2 regions of the Neobacillus sp. K501 genome follow, and region 2 is predicted to be linked to the other one. Evidence: predicted binding sites of a transcription regulator. Region 2 holds the regulator's gene; the other holds the start of a gene.
The links. The regulator Rex, encoded in region 2, represses fermentation and respiration genes when NADH is low (regulators of the CRP and FNR family bind a similar motif). The targets are predictions, from matches to a motif close to TTGTGAAATATTTCACAA.

Region 1 (9,420 bases), on a different contig from region 2:
AAAAAAAGACTGATGTTCAGAATTCTGAACATCAGTCTTTTTTTATGACACGGCTTTTGCTCTAAGTGAGCGCTTCTGCCAGGTAATGGTGATGAATAAGGTTACGAGTAGTAGTACAAATCCGAGCATGAACGGGAAGCTTATTTTTACATCGTAAAGCAATCCGGCTAGTGTTGGTCCAAGGACGTTTCCTATACTCATATAAGCATTGTTCATCCCCATTGCAAATCCTTGCTCCTGACCTGCCAGCTTGGAGATCAGAGTATTTAAAACCGGACGCAGGATCGATGTGGAAAGGAAGATGAAAAGAGAAATTATAAAGAAGAAAGTATAGCTATTTGCGATTAAGGAAAATAAAAATCCGAGTGCGGCAACAGCGATAAAGACATTTAATACCGGAATTTCACCGAAACGTGTAACAATTCGGTCGACTACAAATAGTTGGACAATAACGCTGACAACGCCTGTAGCTGTTACCATTATTGCGATATCTTTGGCTGTCGACTGGAATTGATTATCAAGATAAAGTCCGATGACGGATTCATAGGCAATTAATCCAAAGCTCATGACAAGTGTGATAATAAGCGGGATGAAATAAGCAACTTTGGTTGAACGAGCAATTTTCTTCATCATTGATTCATCATCTACCATGCCCATTTCTTCTGCTGAATGAGCGGGTTTGCTTTCCTTAAGGAGAAAAATCGAGAACACTACGGAAACAAGCGAGACAAGTGCTGAGACTAAGAATGGGAACTTTAACCCAAAGTCAGCCAAAAACCCGCCAATTCCAGGTCCAATCACAATTCCTAACGACATAGCTGCAGAAACTAAACTGTTTCCTCTTGCCCGTTGTTCAAAAGTGGTGATATCGGCAACATAAGCAAAAATAGCTGGTACAAGCATCGCACAGCCGATACCGCCGACAGCGCGGGACAGATAAAGTACCCAGATGCTATTGGATGCGTAAAAGATAAACATCGATAAAGTCAGTCCAGCTAACCCGTAGATAATCATCTTTCTGCGACCGTACTGGTCCGTCCATTTTCCGGCGATTGGTGAGAATAGGAACTGAGCACCTGCAAAGATCGCAATAAACAGTCCGGCTGCTGTTCCACCTTGGTTTATGGACTCTAAATACGCGGGTAAAATGGGGATGATAATCCCGAAACTGCCTATGGCAATGAACATGTTAATCATTAACATGGTTATTTTCTTTTTTTGATCTGCTGTCATCTGCAAACCACCTTTCTTCAAAAGACACCCCTGAATTAAGGGCTAACTTATTTTTCCATGCTTACAATCTTATATAGGGAGACATGTTTTTGTCAAAGAAAATACTTGTAAATTGTTAGAAAGTTGTTAAGACTTATCCCGTTTACCAATGTCATCCCGTGGTATGTTTTATTTAAGAAGTAGATTTCCGTAAATGGAAGGTGGTTTCTAATTATGAGAAGTCAATTAATCCAATTAAACAATGGTCCACATGTTCAAAAGGAGAAAGAGATCGTAACCGAAATGTTTAATCTTTATTGTCATAGGAAACATAAAAGCAACAGTCTTTGCAAAGAGTGTCAGGCTTTAAAAAGCTATGCTTTAACAAGATTATCTCTATGCCGTTTTGGTGAAGAGAAAAGCGCTTGCTCCAATTGCCCCATTCACTGTTATAGGCCTAAGTATCGGGAAGAAATGAAAACCGTTATGCGCTATGCAGGTCCGTGGATGATGGTATACCATCCAATCTATTCTGTGAAGCATTTGTTGAATAAACCAAAAAGCAGCAGAAAGGCTGTTAAAAAGGCCTGATTCCCTCATGTTTGATTATTCAGATAATTCTGTACTAACATTAGTCGATTTTTGGTATTATTTAACTAAGGAATGGACAAGGAGTGATTCGTATGACTGGAACAATAGCTGTAATAATGGTATTTTCGATTCCCATCATTGCGATTTTAACAGGTCATTATCAGAAGCAGTCTAAAATTCGATTCAAAATCGTCCAGCAGGAGTTGGAGCTGGAGAAGTTAAAACATCAAAACTTTTTAATGGAAACAGAAAGAATGAAGCTTGAGCTAGAGAAAATGAAGCTAGATGATCCAAAAGATAAAATTATTTAATCGAAATAAAAAGGTCTAATGGGACCTTTTTATTTTTTCGTTGATTTTTGCTCAGGATTGATTTTTGCCAGCGTCTTTTTATCGCAAATGATAAAAAGCTGTGCATCCTCCGGAATGGGTTCGTCCAGTTTTTGGTTTATTTGAAGGTTACCGCGATCCGCAACGAGTGTTGCTCCTTTATTAAGCAGGTCAACGAAGGCATCGCGATAGGTTTTCCAGTTTGTCTGCTTTGGTATTTCATACATGGCTTCTTCGTATTGCGTGCTCATCAGTTCAGAATACATATTGGTCACCCCATGAGAAAAAAGGGAGCGGACAGCAGCGTGGGAAATCATCTCTTGTGTCGGAATAAATTCATCTACCTTTACCCGTTGGAATAAGCGAATATGCTTTTGATAGACCACTTCTGCCGTAACATGAATCGGTGCGTTGATTTTTTCTTCAATTGATGTGATTGCAGCGGCGATCAATAAAGTTTTTCCATCAACCAAGAGCGGATCTTTAGTGGCGAAGTTGTCTTGGGTTATTTGATCAGCAAATATAATCACGCCTTTTGCTTCTGGTAAATTAGCCTGGTAGAGCGTTTCTTCATCGGTAGCATCGCCGCGGATATAGTAAAGCTGCTTCTCTACCATTGGGGCTTTCTCTAAATCATCAACAATGACAATATCAATGGTTGTATCAGATTTTAATATCTCTTTAATCGCTAATTGTGATTTATCACTCCAGCCAATGATAATGATATGATTTTTGCCTGTGTATTTCATTTTTCCACCAACTTTTAATTTGTCGAGCAAATAAACGGATTTAATGACTTTACCAATAAATACGCTGATCAGCCCGATTCCAGTGATGTAAAGAACAATTGTAAAGGCTTGACCTAGCTGGGTTTGGGGGGCATAATCACCAAAGCCAACTGTAGCCAGTGTCGTCAGTACCCAGTAAATAGCGGTGAGATAGGTTTTAAAGGTTTGCGGTTCAAGATATAAAGCGATATAGGCCGCAAATAATATGTAAAGAATCGCAATCGGAAAGAAGATCCGATCCCGAAGCTTAACTAAATAATAAACAATTTTTTTAAAATACATCCCCATCAGTATCCATCCTAGCTGTAAGTCATCGAATAAAGTGAAACTACAAACTTATATTTCCATTTGCAGTAAGAAATTAACCATTATGAATTATTTGGTTTTATTTCATCGGAAAGCTTATAATGGTAACAAAATAAATTGCCCGTGGGGGATGGAATACATTGTCGAACACATCATTAAGAGAAAAAAATATTGTATTTATCGGTTTTATGGGTGCGGGAAAGACCACGGTAGGGAAACTTGTAGCGAAAAAGCTCTATCGAGATTTTATTGATATCGATGAAGAAATCGAAAAGGAATATAAGATGCCAGTTTCACAGATCTTTGCTGAAATTGGGGAGAAGGCATTTCGAGAAAGAGAGAAGAATATGATCACCAGCCTTTGTGATCAAAAGCTAAAGATAATTTCAGTTGGCGGAGGAGCATTCCTACAAGAAGAAATCAGAAATTTCTGCTTATCTTCCTGTATTGTTTTTTATCTAGATATCACATGGGATGCTTGGAAGAACCGGTTAAGTTCTATTATTGACACGCGTCCTGTATTGCAAGGAAAGACAATGGCTGAAATAGAGGAGTTATTTTATAAGAGAAAGGAAATTTACTCGAATAACTACCACTCAAAAATTGAAATTGATGGGCAGGATATGGAAGAACTAGCTGAGAGCATCGTGGAAACGCTGAAATTATCATGGGAGCTGCATGAAACGAAATAAGTTTGGGCGGGGGAGAAGATGAAAAAGACGGTAACGGTTAGGGGAGTTACGCTAGGCGAGGGAGCACCGAAGATTTGTGTTCCGATCGTAGGAGAAACGTTAATCCATTTAAAAGAAGAAGCGGCATTATTAAAAACAGTCGACTTGGACCTAGTAGAGTGGCGTGTTGATTTTTTTCATCATGTGGAAGATATCGAGAAGGTAAAAGTGGCGCTGACTGAAATTCGTACGGTTCTACCTGAGACACCGCTTATCTTTACTTTCCGCAGTTTGAGGGAAGGTGGAGAGAAAGAAATCAGCCCAGCCTATTATTTTGAGTTAAATAGAGCCGTTGCTGAAACAGGCCATGTGGATATCATGGATGTGGAGTTATTTAACGAAGAGGCAGAGGTCAAATCACTAATTTCTGCGGCACATAGGAATAATGTGTACACCATCATTTCGAATCATGATTTTGACAGGACGCCCGAAAAAGCTGAAATCATCTCACGCTTACGAAAAGCGCAGGACCTGGGTGCGGATCTGCCAAAGATCGCCGTTATGCCAAGGAATGTTGCAGACGTACTAACGTTGTTGGATGCAACCAATGAGATGAACGAGCAGTATGCGGACAGACCAATCATTACGATGTCAATGGCTGGAAAGGGAGTAATCAGCCGAATCGCTGGTGAGGTATTTGGTTCGTGCCTTACATTTGCAGCCGCCAAAAAAGCATCTGCTCCTGGTCAGGTACCAGTCAATGAACTAAGAAAAATACTATCACTCATCCATTCTAATTTATAAAAAGCACAGAGGCCTGCCACATTGGACAGGTCTTTGGTTTTTAGTGGTGCCTGTCACCGAGGGTGGTGTTCCCTAGCCTCCATATACAGCGCTTGGATGAATTTCTTGATGTTGATACGGGTGTTGCAGTTTTCTTCGTGCCCTTTTTTTCCTTCTAGTTCTAGCATTTTCATTCGGACTTGGCTGTAGTCGAAGAAACTGGATGCGTAGTTTTCGAATTTTGGATTGGTGTAGTCAGTTAGTCCAAGTGAGGCGATGTGTTCGAGTGCTTGATGGATGGCACGGCGAATTCTTTGCTCACAGGCTTTTATTTCCTTTTTTATCTCAGTTGCTGAAGCAGTGGGACCGAGACGTTTTATGATTGCCAATTCATATAAATCCTTTAATGACGGGGTTTCGCGAACTCCGTTTTCTTCTAATTTTTCTAAAACAGCTAATATATCGAGCAAATCCTTGTTGCCGCTTTCACCGATTAAGCCAAGTTCTAAAAGGATATTCTTTCCCGAAGTCACAATGGGATTCTGCTTTTTTCCAAGCGGCTTTTTCGATTCAGGCTTTTGGGTGTGATCTCTTAAGAAACTTAATGACTTTTGAATATCATTCAGGGACTTCTCCAGCCTGAGATGGTCCGAAACTTTTTTCAAGATATTCACAACCTCAAGGCGGTTGATTGGTTTCGTGATATAGTGATCAACTCCAAGTTGGTAAGCTTCACCAATCATATCTTTGGTTTCAACTTGTGAAACCATAATGATTTTCCCTTGGAAAAAGGGAGCAATTTCCCGAACGGTTTCAATGCCATCACGGTTTGGCATTAATAAATCAATTATCAGAATATCGATGTTTTGCTTAGCAAGAATATCAGCATAAACCTCTGAACCATCTTCTGCCTCACCAGCTACTGTTCCCAGCCCTTCTTCTTCAATAATATTCGAAAGCATCGCTCTAATTGTAGCCGAATCATCAACTATAAAGTATTTCAAAGCTATCAGCCTCTTTCTGTTAAGCTTGCCACCGGCAGCATAATTCCAAAGGTGGTGTTTGCTGGTGTATCCACCAGGTTAATTTCTCCACCGATATTTTCAATCACGTTCTTAATATGAGATAAGCCAATACCGTTGGAAGCGATACCTGTATCATCAAATTTGGTTGTAAAACCAGGTTCAAAAATAAAGGGTTTATTCTTATCAGAGATCCCCGCCCCAGTATCACTCACAGTTATTTCAAATACCTTATCCAGCTTTCGAACATTTAGGAAAATTCTCCCCTGCTCATGGATTGCTTCAACTGAATTGGCGACTAGGTTATTAATGAGGGAAAAGAGAATAAAAGAACGGTATTGAGAATGTTCCCCTGAAATATTGGCCTTATATTCAATGGATTTGCCCAGCATTTCCCCGTAGCATTTATTCGCTGAGATAATAACCGAGATAATTTCTTCGATGTTCATATAATCATTCCAGTTTTCCTTGACCATTAACTTGGATAGACCGGCATATATACGCTGATGATCCTTTTTTATTTCGTGCATTTGCCCGGCTATTTTGAGGGCCGTTTGTGCCTCTTGATTATTTTGCAGTGCCTTCAAATCCCGATATAAGCCATAGCAGGCGCTGGTTAACTCTTCGGCATTCTTTGCCGATTTCCTCACTTGAATCATTTCAACATATAAATTTGAGATTAATAGCAAGATCTCCTCATTTCTTTTCCGCTGTTGGTCTTCAGCAATCTTTGTTTCACGGAGAATGAGTATATTGAAAAAACCAAGAACAAAGAAGCTTCGGAAAACAGCAATCCCCCCAATCACCAGAAAAGTGGTAAAGGTAATCGGCATATGAGAATAAAAGGTTCTAACCGTAATTTCTACCATACTGGCAATGATCTCAATCACGACTCCTAGTAAACCGATGAAAAATGGACTTTCATGAAGGGTGTTAATTTTAAAAAATAAAAATAGCGATGCGTAAACTAAATAATAGAAGAAAACAGGAAAGTTCAACGAGAAAGAATCAATAAGCTGAAAGGGTTCTGCTTGAAAACTCTGAATAAAAATTCTAAAGCTAACGACAGCCATTCCAGCTAGTAATCCGGCCATAATTGGGTGGATTTTTCGTGACCATAATAAGATAAAGAAAAATAATGGAGTACCTAAACTGACTCGTAGGTCTCCGTCTATCGGGTAAAACTTTAACTCTCCAGCAATTGGTACAGCGAATATCATAAATAAGTAGGCAATCAGTTTCTCTCGCACAGAATCACTTCCTATAATAACTGTCACTATCATCGTATAGCATAAGAGTAATCATGTTATTCAGTAAAAATGACAAATTTATTAAGTTTCATAACAGTTGTGTTGGTTTTTGTAGTTTTTAGTAGTCTAGAAGATATGCTCTATGTGAACAGGAGAAGCAGATAAGAGATTGTTAGATCCGGTTCGATTTGGCCATTTTATATTTTTTATAGGACAGGAAAATGAAGTGCACGTCACAAAACACCGGAGGATTTGTGAAAATGTTCACAAGAAATTTCTTGAAGGCGGGTGAAGAAATCTAAGTTTTGAAGGCTTAAGGTTTCATAAAATTATTTTTATTACCGTTTGGAGGTAATCAATCATGTTCTGGATTCAATTTTTAATTATTCTAGCATGTATTTTCATTGGTGCTCGTTTAGGCGGGGTAGGCCTTGGAGTAATGGGTGGAGTCGGTTTAGCGATTCTCGTTTTCGTTTTCAAACTGCCGCCAACATCGGCACCAATCGATGTCATGCTGATGATCTTAGCTGTTGTAACCGCAGCAGGAGCCCTGCAGGCATCTGGCGGGATGGAGTATCTTGTCTATCTTGCTGAAAAAGCGTTAAGGAAAAATCCAAAGTGGATTACATTTATTGCACCGATTGTTACGTATGTATTCACATTTTGTGCAGGAACTGGCCACGTAGCTTATTCCGTTTTACCAGTTATTGCGGAAGTATCTCGTGAATCTGGCATCAGACCAGAAAGACCGATGTCAATTGCTGTTATTGCCTCCCAACAGGCGATTACAGCCAGCCCAATTTCAGCCGCAACCGTTGCCTTACTTGCCTTATTAACAGATTTCAAGATTAGTTTACTAGATATTCTTATGATCTGTATTCCGTCTACTTTTATTGCTTGTATGATTGCAGCATTTGTATCTAGCAAAATGGGTAAAGAGCTTAATAATGACCCTGAATACTTAAAGCGTTTGGAAGCAGGATTAGCTCCAATTAGAAAAGATAAAAAGGAATATGTTGCAACAAAGGGTTCAAAGCTTTCCGTTATCTTTTTCTTATTAGCTGCTGTTCTTGTTGTTCTATTAGGTTCATTTGAAGAATTACGTCCTGGTTGGGAAGTTGAAGGCGTATTTACACGAATGACGATGCCGGCATCGATTGAAATTGTCATGCTGACCATCGCAGCGTTAATCATTATTTTCTGTAAGCCAAATGTCGAAGAGATTGTCTCTGGCAGTGTTTTCAAGGCAGGAGCTGCCGCTGTTGTAGCCATCTTTGGTATCGCATGGATGGGAGATACGTTCTTCCAAGGAAACATGGCATTAATCTCTGGATCCATTTCTGATTTAGTTACAGCAGCACCTTGGTTATTTGCAGTTGCCTTATTCGCCTTATCCATCCTGCTTTATAGCCAGGCAGCAACTGTTCGTACATTAATGCCTCTTGGTGTAACACTTGGAATCAACCCAGCTTTACTTATTGCCATGTTCCCAGCGGTGAACGGATATTTCTTCATTCCGAACTATCCAACCGTAGTAGCAGCCATTAACTTTGACCGCACCGGAACCACTAAAATTGGTAAATATATATTAAATCACAGCTTCATGGTGCCAGGATTAATCGCAACAGTCGGTGCCGTAGCAATTGGTATTTTACTAAGTACTATTATTCTGTAATTTTTTAAACAAAAATGAATTTGGAGATGACGAGAATGAGTTGTTCAGAAGATTTCCGTATTGAAAAAGACTTCCTTGGCGAAAAACAGGTTCCGATTGACGCGTATTACGGTGTACAAACGATGCGTGCAGTCGAAAACTTTCCAATCACAGGATATCGAATTGATGAAGCATTAATAAAGGCGATGGCAATGGTTAAAAAAGCATCAGCATTTGCCAATGCAGAAATCGGTCAATTAGATAAGAATGTGTCCCGTGCCATTATGGCAGCTGCTGACGAAGTTCTAGAGGGAAAGCTGCATAACCAGTTTATCGTTGATCCGATTCAAGGGGGAGCAGGGACTTCAATCAACATGAACACAAATGAAGTCCTTGCGAACCGTGCCCTTGAGATGATTGGGGAGCAAAAAGGTAATTATAAAGTAATCAGCCCTAACACCCATGTCAATATGGCACAATCAACAAATGACGCTTTTCCAACAGCCATCCATTTGTCCACGTTAATGACATTGGAACAATTAATTAAGGTCATGGAAGACCTGCATCACGAATTTATGAAAAAGGCAAATGAGTTTGATGGCATTATCAAAATGGGAAGAACCCATTTACAGGATGCTGTGCCAATTCTGCTTAGTCAGGAATTCGAAGCATATGCTCGTGTTTTAAGAAGAGACATTAAGCGCATCAAGGCTACCCGCGAAAATCTTTACGAAGTCAATATGGGAGCAACAGCAGTTGGAACAGGCTTGAATGCTGAACCTGAATATATTGAAAAAACGGTTGCGTATTTAGC
Region 2 (9,420 bases):
AGGAAGACAGGCTGTTCATGTTGGTCGATTGGGCTGCTGAATTAAAGGAGACGGCTAAGCCGATTCTCTTTGTCGGCAATGATTTGCCACTCCATCAAGAGAATATAGAAGAAATATTAGGTTCTCAGGCTGTTTTTGCAGCAATTACAGAATATAATCCCCGCCCCTCAGAGCTTGCCTTTCTAGGTAAGAATAAACCAGAGGAAGACATTCATTCGTTTGTTCCTAATTATATTCGCCTAGCAGAAGCCGAGGCGAAGTGGTTGGAGGCAAAGGGGAAAATTTTAAATGGATAGGATTCGAGAGATATGGTAGATTCTTTTGTTTTTCGTTATATGAAGGAAGAGGATATCGATCAGATTCTTGAGGTTGAACATGCTTCATTTACGACACCATGGAGTCGTGATGCTTTCTATAACGAAATTTTCAATAATAAATTTGCAGTTTATTTGGTATTAGAAGAAAATGAAAAAATTATTGGCTATTGCGGGGCTTGGATTGTCATTGATGAGGCGCATGTAACGAATGTTGCCGTTCTGCCTGAATATAGAGGTAAGAAGCTAGGGGAAGCCCTGCTGCGAAAAATGATGACAGTAGCAGTCGATTTGGGGGCTAGGAGCATGACGCTTGAAGTCCGTGTGACAAACCATGTCGCACAATCGCTTTATCGCAAATTAGGTTTCCAAAATGGCGGCATTCGGAAAAATTATTATTCTGATAATCAGGAAGATGCGCTAGTGATGTGGGTGAATTTATGAAAAAAGATCAATGGATATTAGGAATTGAAACGAGCTGTGATGAGACGGCTGTGGCCATCATAAAAAATGGACGGGAAATAGCGGCGAATGTCGTAGCATCCCAAATTGAAAGTCATAAGCGCTTTGGGGGAGTTGTTCCAGAGATCGCATCTCGGCACCATGTTGAACAAATTACGCTTGTAATCGAAGAGGCATTAAATCAAGCGAGTCTAACGTTTGCTGATTTAGATGCGATTGCCGTAACGGAAGGTCCTGGTTTAGTAGGAGCGCTGTTAATCGGTGTGAATGCTGCGAAAGCATTGGCATTTGCGCATAATCTTCCTCTTGTCCCTGTCCATCATATTGCGGGTCATATTTATGCGAATAGATTGGTGACAGAAATGAAATTTCCCCTGTTATCCTTGGTGGTTTCTGGTGGACACACTGAGCTTGTCTATATGAAGGAACAAGGCCACTTTGAGGTCATTGGAGAGACGAGAGATGACGCCGCTGGTGAAGCCTATGACAAGGTAGCAAGGACATTAAATCTGCCGTATCCTGGTGGTCCGCATATTGATCGCTTAGCGGCTGAGGGCAGTGCAACTCTTAATTTGCCTAGAGCATGGCTGGAGGAAGGCTCCTATGATTTTAGTTTTAGCGGCTTAAAATCAGCGGTTATTAACACTGTCCACAATGCAGAGCAGCGAGGCGAAACAATCGCACCTGAAGATCTTGCAGCAAGCTTCCAAGAAAGTGTGATCGAAGTATTAGTGAAGAAAACAGAGAGAGCAACGGCAGAGTATGGTGTAAAACAGGTTTTACTCGCTGGTGGAGTTGCCGCGAATAAGGGGCTGAGGGCCGCGTTGGAGCAGGCTTTTTCAGAAAAGGATGGAATTGAGTTAGTGATTCCGCCGTTATCGTTATGTACAGATAACGCGGCAATGATTGCAGCAGCTGGCAGTATCATGTTTGAAAAAGGCATTCGTGCGGAACTTTCATTAAATGCCAACCCTGGTTTGGATATTGAATTGTATAATGTATAGTCCTTCTTTAATAGAAGGGCTTTTTTGACTCTATGTGCCCGCACTGAGTTAGAAAAAATGGTTGATAATGCCCGAGTCGGTGATGGATCGGTAAGAAAGGTAATTATAAAGGGTTGATAATGCCCGAGCCGGTGATGGATCGGTGAGAATGGTAATTATAAAGGGTTGATAATGCCCAAGCTGGTGATGATCAGTGTGAAGGGTAATTATAAAAAATGAGATTTGGTCACGTAAAACATAGTATATAAAGTTTTTCCGACATTTTTATGTGGATAACTTTTTTCTGAGAATTGTGCATAGCATGAATAATGTGGATAACCAATGTTATTTCTGTTGATAATGTGGATAAGTGAGCGGTTTTTTGTGGACAATGTGGAAAAGTGTGAATTAGCCTGAAAAAATCAGATTTAATATGTGAATAACCTTGTGGAAAAGCGAAAATCAAGCTCGATTTGTAGCGAATTCCGGTAAATTTTGTCGAAAAACATACGAAATCCAGGAAAAAGAGCTTGGAATAAATTCTCCAAGCCCTGCACTTCTATCTATTCAGCTAATTCAGCCCAGTCCTCCATTAACTGTTCCAGTTCAGCTTTTGCCTTTTCATTTTTTAAATTAATTTCTAAAACCTTTTCGTGATCTTGGAAAATCTCTGGCTCACAAAGCTGTTCCTCATAACCTTGGATCTGTTCCTCTAACTCTTCAATCCGCAACTCTATTTCTTCTAATTTCCGTTTGCGCTGCCGTTCAAGCTTTTTACTTTCCTTATCCTGTTGATAACTATTTTTCTCAGGAGATTCTGCATTAGCTTTCTTGCTTACCGTAGCAGCCTCTAATGCTAGAAGTTCTTCCTGCTCAAGTGTTTTTTCAACATAATAATCGTAGTCTCCAAGGAACTCCGTGCTGCCGTTACCGCTTAATTCTACAACCTTTGTCGCAATCCGATTAATGAAGTAACGGTCATGAGAGACGAATAAAATCGTTCCAGGATAATCGATCAGCGCATTTTCGAGTACTTCCTTGCTATCAAGGTCCAGATGGTTAGTAGGCTCGTCCAAAATCAAGACATTGGCTTTCTCCAACATCAGCTTCGCGAGTGCAAGTCGGGCTTTTTCACCACCGCTTAAGGTAGAAACGATTTTTAACACATCGTCACCAGAGAAGAGGAAATTTCCTAATACAGTCCGGATTTCCTTTTCGTTTTTTAAAGGATACTCATCCCAAAGTTCGTTCAATACACGCTTATTGGAGGTCAACTCCGCCTGCTCCTGATCGTAGTAACCAATATTGAGGTTGGTGCCATATAAGACATTGCCACTTAAGGCCGGGAGCTTTTTGATAATCGTTTTTAATAATGTCGACTTGCCAATGCCATTCGGACCTACTAAAGCAATACTATCGCCTCTGTAGACACGGAAGGAAATATCATCTGAAATTTTCTCGCCATCATAGCCAATCGCAAGGGAGTCAACGGTCAGAACATCATTTCCGCTTTGCTTTTCGATTTCAAATGAGAACGTTGCCGATTTTTCGTCACCTAACGGGCGATCCATAAGTTCCATTTTGTCGAGTTTTTTACGGCGGCTTTGAGCCCTTTTGGTTGTGGAGGCTCGTGCAAGGTTTCGCTGGATGAAGTCTTGAAGGGCTGCGACTTCCTGCTGCTGCCGCTCAAAAAGCTTCATATCCCGCTCATAATTGGCTGCCTTTTGATCCAGATAAGAGCTGTAGTTGCCGATGAATTTCTGAATTTGCTTACGAGAAACCTCATATACCTGTGTAACGACTTTATCTAAAAAGTAACGGTCATGGGATACGATCAAGATGGCTCCATCATAACCTTGTAAGTATTGCTCAAGCCAGGAAAGAGTATCAATATCTAGATGGTTCGTCGGCTCATCGAGGATTAAAATATCCGGCTTGGTTAACAGTAATTTCCCTAACGCCAGACGTGTTTTCTGACCACCACTTAGACTTGAAATCATCACCGAACTATCAGGGAAATTTAAACCATGTAAGATCGAGCGGATATCGGCCTCGTATTGATAGCCGCCTTGATCTTTAAACTGGATCTGAAGCTGGTCGTATTCCTTTAAGATCTTTTCATAGCTGCCACTGTCCTCGAAAGCGGAAGGGTCTGACATTCGTTCTTCGAGCTTTCTTAGTGATTTTTCCATGGACCTAAGGGATTCGAACACCGTCAACATTTCGTCCCAAATAGACAAATTCGATTCTAGGCCCGTATTCTGTGCTAAATAACCGATCGTGACTTCCTTCGGTTTAATAATTTCTCCGCCATCATGGGACAGGTGTCCGGCGATAATTTTTAATAGCGTTGACTTGCCCGCCCCGTTCCTTCCAACAAGGGCTACACGGTCACGGGTTTGTAATTCAAGTTTTATATTCGATAAAATAAGGTCAGCACCATAATATTTCTGTAATTGATTAACTTGTAATAATATCATTGAAATTCACCTCTATTACTTAAAATTAGTGTACCTTATTCCTACAGTTGCGGCAATAAAGGTCTATATGGTCATAGGTTTCTCCTGAAAAAACAGATAATTTATCGTAATTCGTTCAAAGTTTCACAGACAAATGGATAAAAATAGTGTATCATCTTTTTATTGGAGGATTAATTGTATGGCAGAGTTTACGCATTTTAACGAAGAAGGAAGAGCAAAGATGGTTGATGTTAGTGATAAACCAGAGACAGCACGGACGGCGCTTGCTCATTCCAGCATTGTTGTTAGTAAAGAAATCTATGAAAAAATCACAAATAATGAAATGAAAAAAGGCGATGTTCTTGCTGTCGCGCAGGTTGCCGCGGTATTGGCAGCGAAAAAAACATGGGATATCATTCCGATGTGCCATCCGATTCCGTTGACGGGTGTCAATGTAACCTTTGCTTGGGAACAGGAACAGACGGAAGCGTATCGCCTAAATATTCAAGCAGCAGTAAAAACAAAAGGGAATACAGGTGTTGAAATGGAAGCGCTAACAGCGGCATCTGCCTGTGCGTTAACCATTTATGATATGTGTAAAGCAGTAGATAAGGGTATGGTGATTGGATCAACTTATCTAGTGGAAAAAACCGGAGGGAAAAACGGAGATTTCCTAAGAACCGAACCGGTTAAATAAAGAACAAAGGGTGTGGAGATTATGAGTAACGATACGATGAAAATACCACAAGCGACAGCAAAGCGACTTCCCTTATATTATCGATTTCTAAAGAATCTTCATTCTTCCGGCAAACAAAGGGTTTCCTCGGCGGAATTAAGTGAGGCCGTGAAAGTGGATTCTGCAACCATTCGCCGGGACTTTTCCTATTTTGGTGCCTTAGGGAAAAAGGGTTACGGCTACAATGTGAATTATCTTCTTACATTTTTCAGAAAAACATTAGATCAGGATGAATTAACAAAAGTGGCGTTGATTGGGGTGGGTAACCTCGGAACCGCTTTTCTTAATTACAATTTTTTGAAAAATAATAATACAAAAATTGCCTGTGCCTTTGATGTGGACACAGAAAAAATGGGTACGACGATCGGCGATGTCCCAGTCTACCATATGGATGACTTGGATGAATATTTGGCGAAAGAGGAAATTCCGGTGGCGATTCTGACGGTACCTGCACCGGTCGCGCAAATGATAACTGACCGGCTGGTAAAAGCAAATGTGAAAGGAATCTTGAATTTTACTCCAGCGAGATTAAATGTCCCGTCATCGATTCGTGTCCATCACATTGATCTAGCGGTAGAACTGCAATCTCTCGTCTACTTCTTAAAGCACTATCCAACGGCTGAGGAAGTGGAATAAAGTGAAACTTCAATCAGTGGGGGTTTTACTGCCCGTTAATGCGGGATAAATAACGATGACTTTAGGCTCTTCTCTAAAAGGGAAGAGTTTTTTCATTTCCACAACTTTACAACGTAACAGTGTTATGTTACATTGTTGTTAGAAGGGAGTTTTACAAAATGAGCGAGGAGTTAATTTCGAAAAAGGATTTATTAGAAGCGGCCGGAATTTCGTACGGACAGTTATACCGTTGGAAACGTAAAGACCTTATTCCTGAAGAATGGTTTGTACGGAAATCAACGTTTACGGGTCAGGAAACCTTCTTTCCAAAAGCAAAAATTTTAGAAAGAATAGAAAAAATCCAAACAATGAAAGAGAATTTGTCCTTAGATGAACTTGCAGATATGTTTTCACCCAATTTGTCAAATTTAACATTAGAGTCAAGCGAAATCATAAAACGTAACATTGTTTCTCAAGTTGTAATGGATTTATATTTAGATCTCGAAAAAAGCGGACCACGTTTTAATTTATCAAGGATGCTGGAGATTTATGTATTAGAAAAGCTGCTTCAATCAGGCGAAATTAGTTTGGATGAAGGGAAGATGCTGCTGCAAGTATTAATCCCCAACAGGCAGGAGATTAAGCAGAAACATTGTGAAGTGGTGATTACGAGAAAGCTTGGGGTATCTTCTTGTCTATTGTTAATCAATCCAGAGGGGTTCCGATGTGAACCTGGTACCAAAACGGTTGCACACCTCTCGTTGATGGCATGTATGGAGGAAATAAAAGCGAAATTACTATAAAGGAGCAGAAATATGGATTCGAAAATCAGGAGAGATTTGGTGATCAATGGTTTTGGGTCTTCCAACGGCGGAGAGTTCGATCGAGTGAAATTAAATGGAAAAGGGACCGTTAATAACGATATAGTATGTACGGAATTTGATTGCAACGGTTCTGGGGTTGTCAATGGGAATGTATTTGCACAAGCAGGCAAAATTAACGGAAACGGGAAAATTAACGGGAATTTTGAGGGTGAGTCCCTAAAGGTTGATGGAACAGCTAAAATCGCGAATAGCCTCTATGTTAAGAAACTAAAAGTAGCCGGAAAAGCAACTGTGGGCGGGAAAATTAAAAGTGATGAAATAGGTATCCATGGCCGGTTAACCGTAGAAGGAGATTGCGAAGCAGAAACGTTTAAGGCGGAATCACAATTTACAATCAGTGGTCTTTTGAATGCGGAAAAAATCGACATAAAACTTTTTGGGGATTGTAAAGCGAAAGAAATCGGTGGTCATACGATTGTGATTAAACAAAAAGCTTCGCTATTGGGACTATTTAAATCGATCCTGCCAACCCAGTTAGAGACGGAATTGATTGAAGGCGATCGAATTGAAATTGAAAACACCAAGGCGGAAATAGTCCGAGGAAACCATGTTTTGATCGGTGCTAATTGTACGATTGATGTCGTGGAATACTCTGGGGAGTTTTCGATCGATAAAACGGCAATCGTGAAAGAAATCAGAGAAGTGTAAGGGGGGAAAGGAATGAGTAAAGGTCAAAATCTTACGATCAATGGATCTGGGGATTATCCTGGTGGGCATTATGACAAAATCACTATCAGGGGAGACGGAAATATAATAACCGATGTGGACTGTGATGTCCTTAAGGTATATGGCACTTGTGAAGCACTAGAAAATGTTAAAACGGGGTCCGTAAAAGTGTTTGGCGAAGCAGAAGTCAAAGGGAATATGACTGCAAATGATATGTTGATCATGGGCAATATGATGATCGGCGGCACGTCAGAATTAAAGAAAATAAAGATTCTTGGCACGCTCGACAGCGGTGAGGACTTATCAGGGGATGAGGCTGATATTAAGGGTAGCCTCTCGGTTAAGGGAGATGTGGAATATGAGAACTTTGTTCTAAATGGCGGTATGGAGGTAAAAGGTCTGCTTAACGCCGATAAGATAAAAATTGTCCTCCGCTTTGGTGAAAGTATCGCAGAGGAAATCGGTGGCGGGAAAATCACCATAAAAAGAAAATCTGCCTTTCTCCCATTTGGGGATCATGATGCTTCCCTTTTTGTAAAAGTAATTGAGGGTGATGAGATTTTTTTGGAAAATACGAAAGCAGCAGTTGTCAGAGGCAACAATGTCAAGATAGGGTATGGCTGCCATATCGATTTAGTTGAATATACCAAGGATTTTACGCAAGAAGGATCAGCCATTGTAAAAATATCGAATAAAAGATGAGGAGAATGGGATGGTTACGAAGGAGAGTAAATTAGGTTTGGTGGTTGCTGCCCTGTTACTAGGAATACTGATGGCCTCAATGGATAACACGATTGTTGTAACGGCGATGGGGACGATTGTCGGGGATCTTGGCGGCCTCGAAAGCTTTGTCTGGGTTGTTTCCGCTTATATGGTAGCGGAGATGGCTGGAATGCCGATTTTTGGGAAGTTATCTGATATGTACGGACGGAAAAGGTTCTTTATTTTTGGATTAATCTTGTTCATGGTTGGGTCAGCATTATGTGGAACTGCAGAAAATATCACGCAGTTAAGTATATATCGAGCGATACAAGGTGTTGGCGGCGGGGCGCTCGTACCCATTGCTTTTACGATTATGTTTGACTTATTTCCACCTGAAAAACGAGGTAAAATGGGTGGAATGTTTGGAGCGGTTTTTGGATTGTCGAGTATTTTTGGGCCATTACTTGGAGCGTTTATTACCGATCATATCAGCTGGCACTGGATATTTTATATTAACATGCCGCTGGGAATTATTTCGCTCATTTTCATTGTCATTGCCTATAAAGAATCACCGATTCACAAAAAGCAGTCCATCGATTGGTGGGGAGCGGTTACGTTAGTCGGGGCTGTTGTCTGTCTGATGTTTGCACTTGAGCTGGGCGGTCAGAAATATGACTGGGATTCTGGCATTATTATGAGCTTATTCGCGGGATTTGCTTTGCTTTTTATTATCTTTCTGTATGTTGAAACGAAGGCAAGTGATCCGATCATCTCCTTTGTCATGTTTAAAAATAAGTTATTTGCCGGAAGCACCCTGGTTGGACTATTCTATGGTGCGGCGTTTATGGCAGGTACCGTTTATATACCGATTTTTGTACAGGGCGTTTATGGCGGAACGGCAACCAATTCAGGGCTGATTTTATTACCAATGATGGTTGGGTCGGTAATTACCGCTCAAGTCGGAGGATTCCTGACAACAAAGATGAGCTATCGAAACATTATGTTTATTTCAGCGATTATCTTAATCGCTGGCTTCCTATTATTAAGCACGATTACACCTGAAACTAGCAGAGCTGTTTTAACCATTTACATGGTGGTCATTGGCTTAGGGGTCGGTTTTTCTTTTTCAGTGTTGAGCATGGCTGCGATTCATCCGTTCGGCATGGAACAGCGCGGGTCGGCAACGGCTACCAGTAATTTCATCCGTTCGCTTGGGATGACGATTGGGATTACGATTTTTGGGATGATCCAACGAAACAGTTTAAATGACAAGCTTTCGGAAGCATTTGGCGGTATGGGTTCAATGGCACAAGGGGATTCACAGTCATTATTATCGGAGGAAGCAAGAAGTCAAATTCCGCCGCAAATTTTAGAGAAGATAACAGAAGCTTTATCAAGCTCCATCGTACAAACCTTTACATGGGCTCTTGTACCCGCGGGGCTCGGGTTTTTGTTTATTTTTGTACTAGGGAAAGAACGAATGGTGATTAATCGAGAGGTTTCAAAATAAGCGAAAAGCCTTTTCCCGTATGCTGGGGGAAAAGGCTTTTCGCTATTTGTTTTTAATTTTATCCTTGAACTTAAAGTAGAAAATAAAAA

Region 1: the regulator Rex is predicted to act here: its motif matches at 7,205-7,222, upstream of ACWM35_RS15110 (anaerobic C4-dicarboxylate transporter family protein).

The regions. Positions count from the first base shown of each region.
Region 1 covers NZ_JBSLYA010000006.1:154,433-163,852, reverse strand. The annotation lists gene ACWM35_RS15150 (MFS transporter) at 43-1,233, opposite strand; gene ACWM35_RS15145 (nitrous oxide-stimulated promoter family protein) at 1,447-1,803, shown strand; gene ACWM35_RS15140 (hypothetical protein) at 1,896-2,114, shown strand; gene ACWM35_RS15135 (potassium channel family protein) at 2,144-3,208, opposite strand; gene ACWM35_RS15130 (shikimate kinase) at 3,415-3,918, shown strand; gene aroD (type I 3-dehydroquinate dehydratase) at 3,937-4,701, shown strand; gene ACWM35_RS15120 (response regulator) at 4,755-5,684, opposite strand; gene ACWM35_RS15115 (ATP-binding protein) at 5,690-6,952, opposite strand; gene ACWM35_RS15110 (anaerobic C4-dicarboxylate transporter family protein) at 7,314-8,627, shown strand; gene aspA (aspartate ammonia-lyase) at 8,663-9,420, shown strand, end outside.
Region 2 covers NZ_JBSLYA010000017.1:1,563-10,982, forward strand. The annotation lists gene tsaB (tRNA (adenosine(37)-N6)-threonylcarbamoyltransferase complex dimerization subunit type 1 TsaB) at 1-296, shown strand, start outside; gene rimI (ribosomal protein S18-alanine N-acetyltransferase) at 309-758, shown strand; gene tsaD (tRNA (adenosine(37)-N6)-threonylcarbamoyltransferase complex transferase subunit TsaD) at 755-1,780, shown strand; gene ACWM35_RS23795 (ABC-F family ATP-binding cassette domain-containing protein) at 2,323-4,239, opposite strand; gene moaC (cyclic pyranopterin monophosphate synthase MoaC) at 4,418-4,915, shown strand; gene ACWM35_RS23805 (redox-sensing transcriptional repressor Rex) at 4,937-5,590, shown strand; gene ACWM35_RS23810 (YhbD family protein) at 5,749-6,372, shown strand; gene ACWM35_RS23815 (cytoplasmic protein) at 6,385-7,101, shown strand; gene ACWM35_RS23820 (cytoplasmic protein) at 7,114-7,821, shown strand; gene ACWM35_RS23825 (MDR family MFS transporter) at 7,832-9,331, shown strand; gene ACWM35_RS23830 (YdiK family protein) at 9,374-9,420, opposite strand, start outside.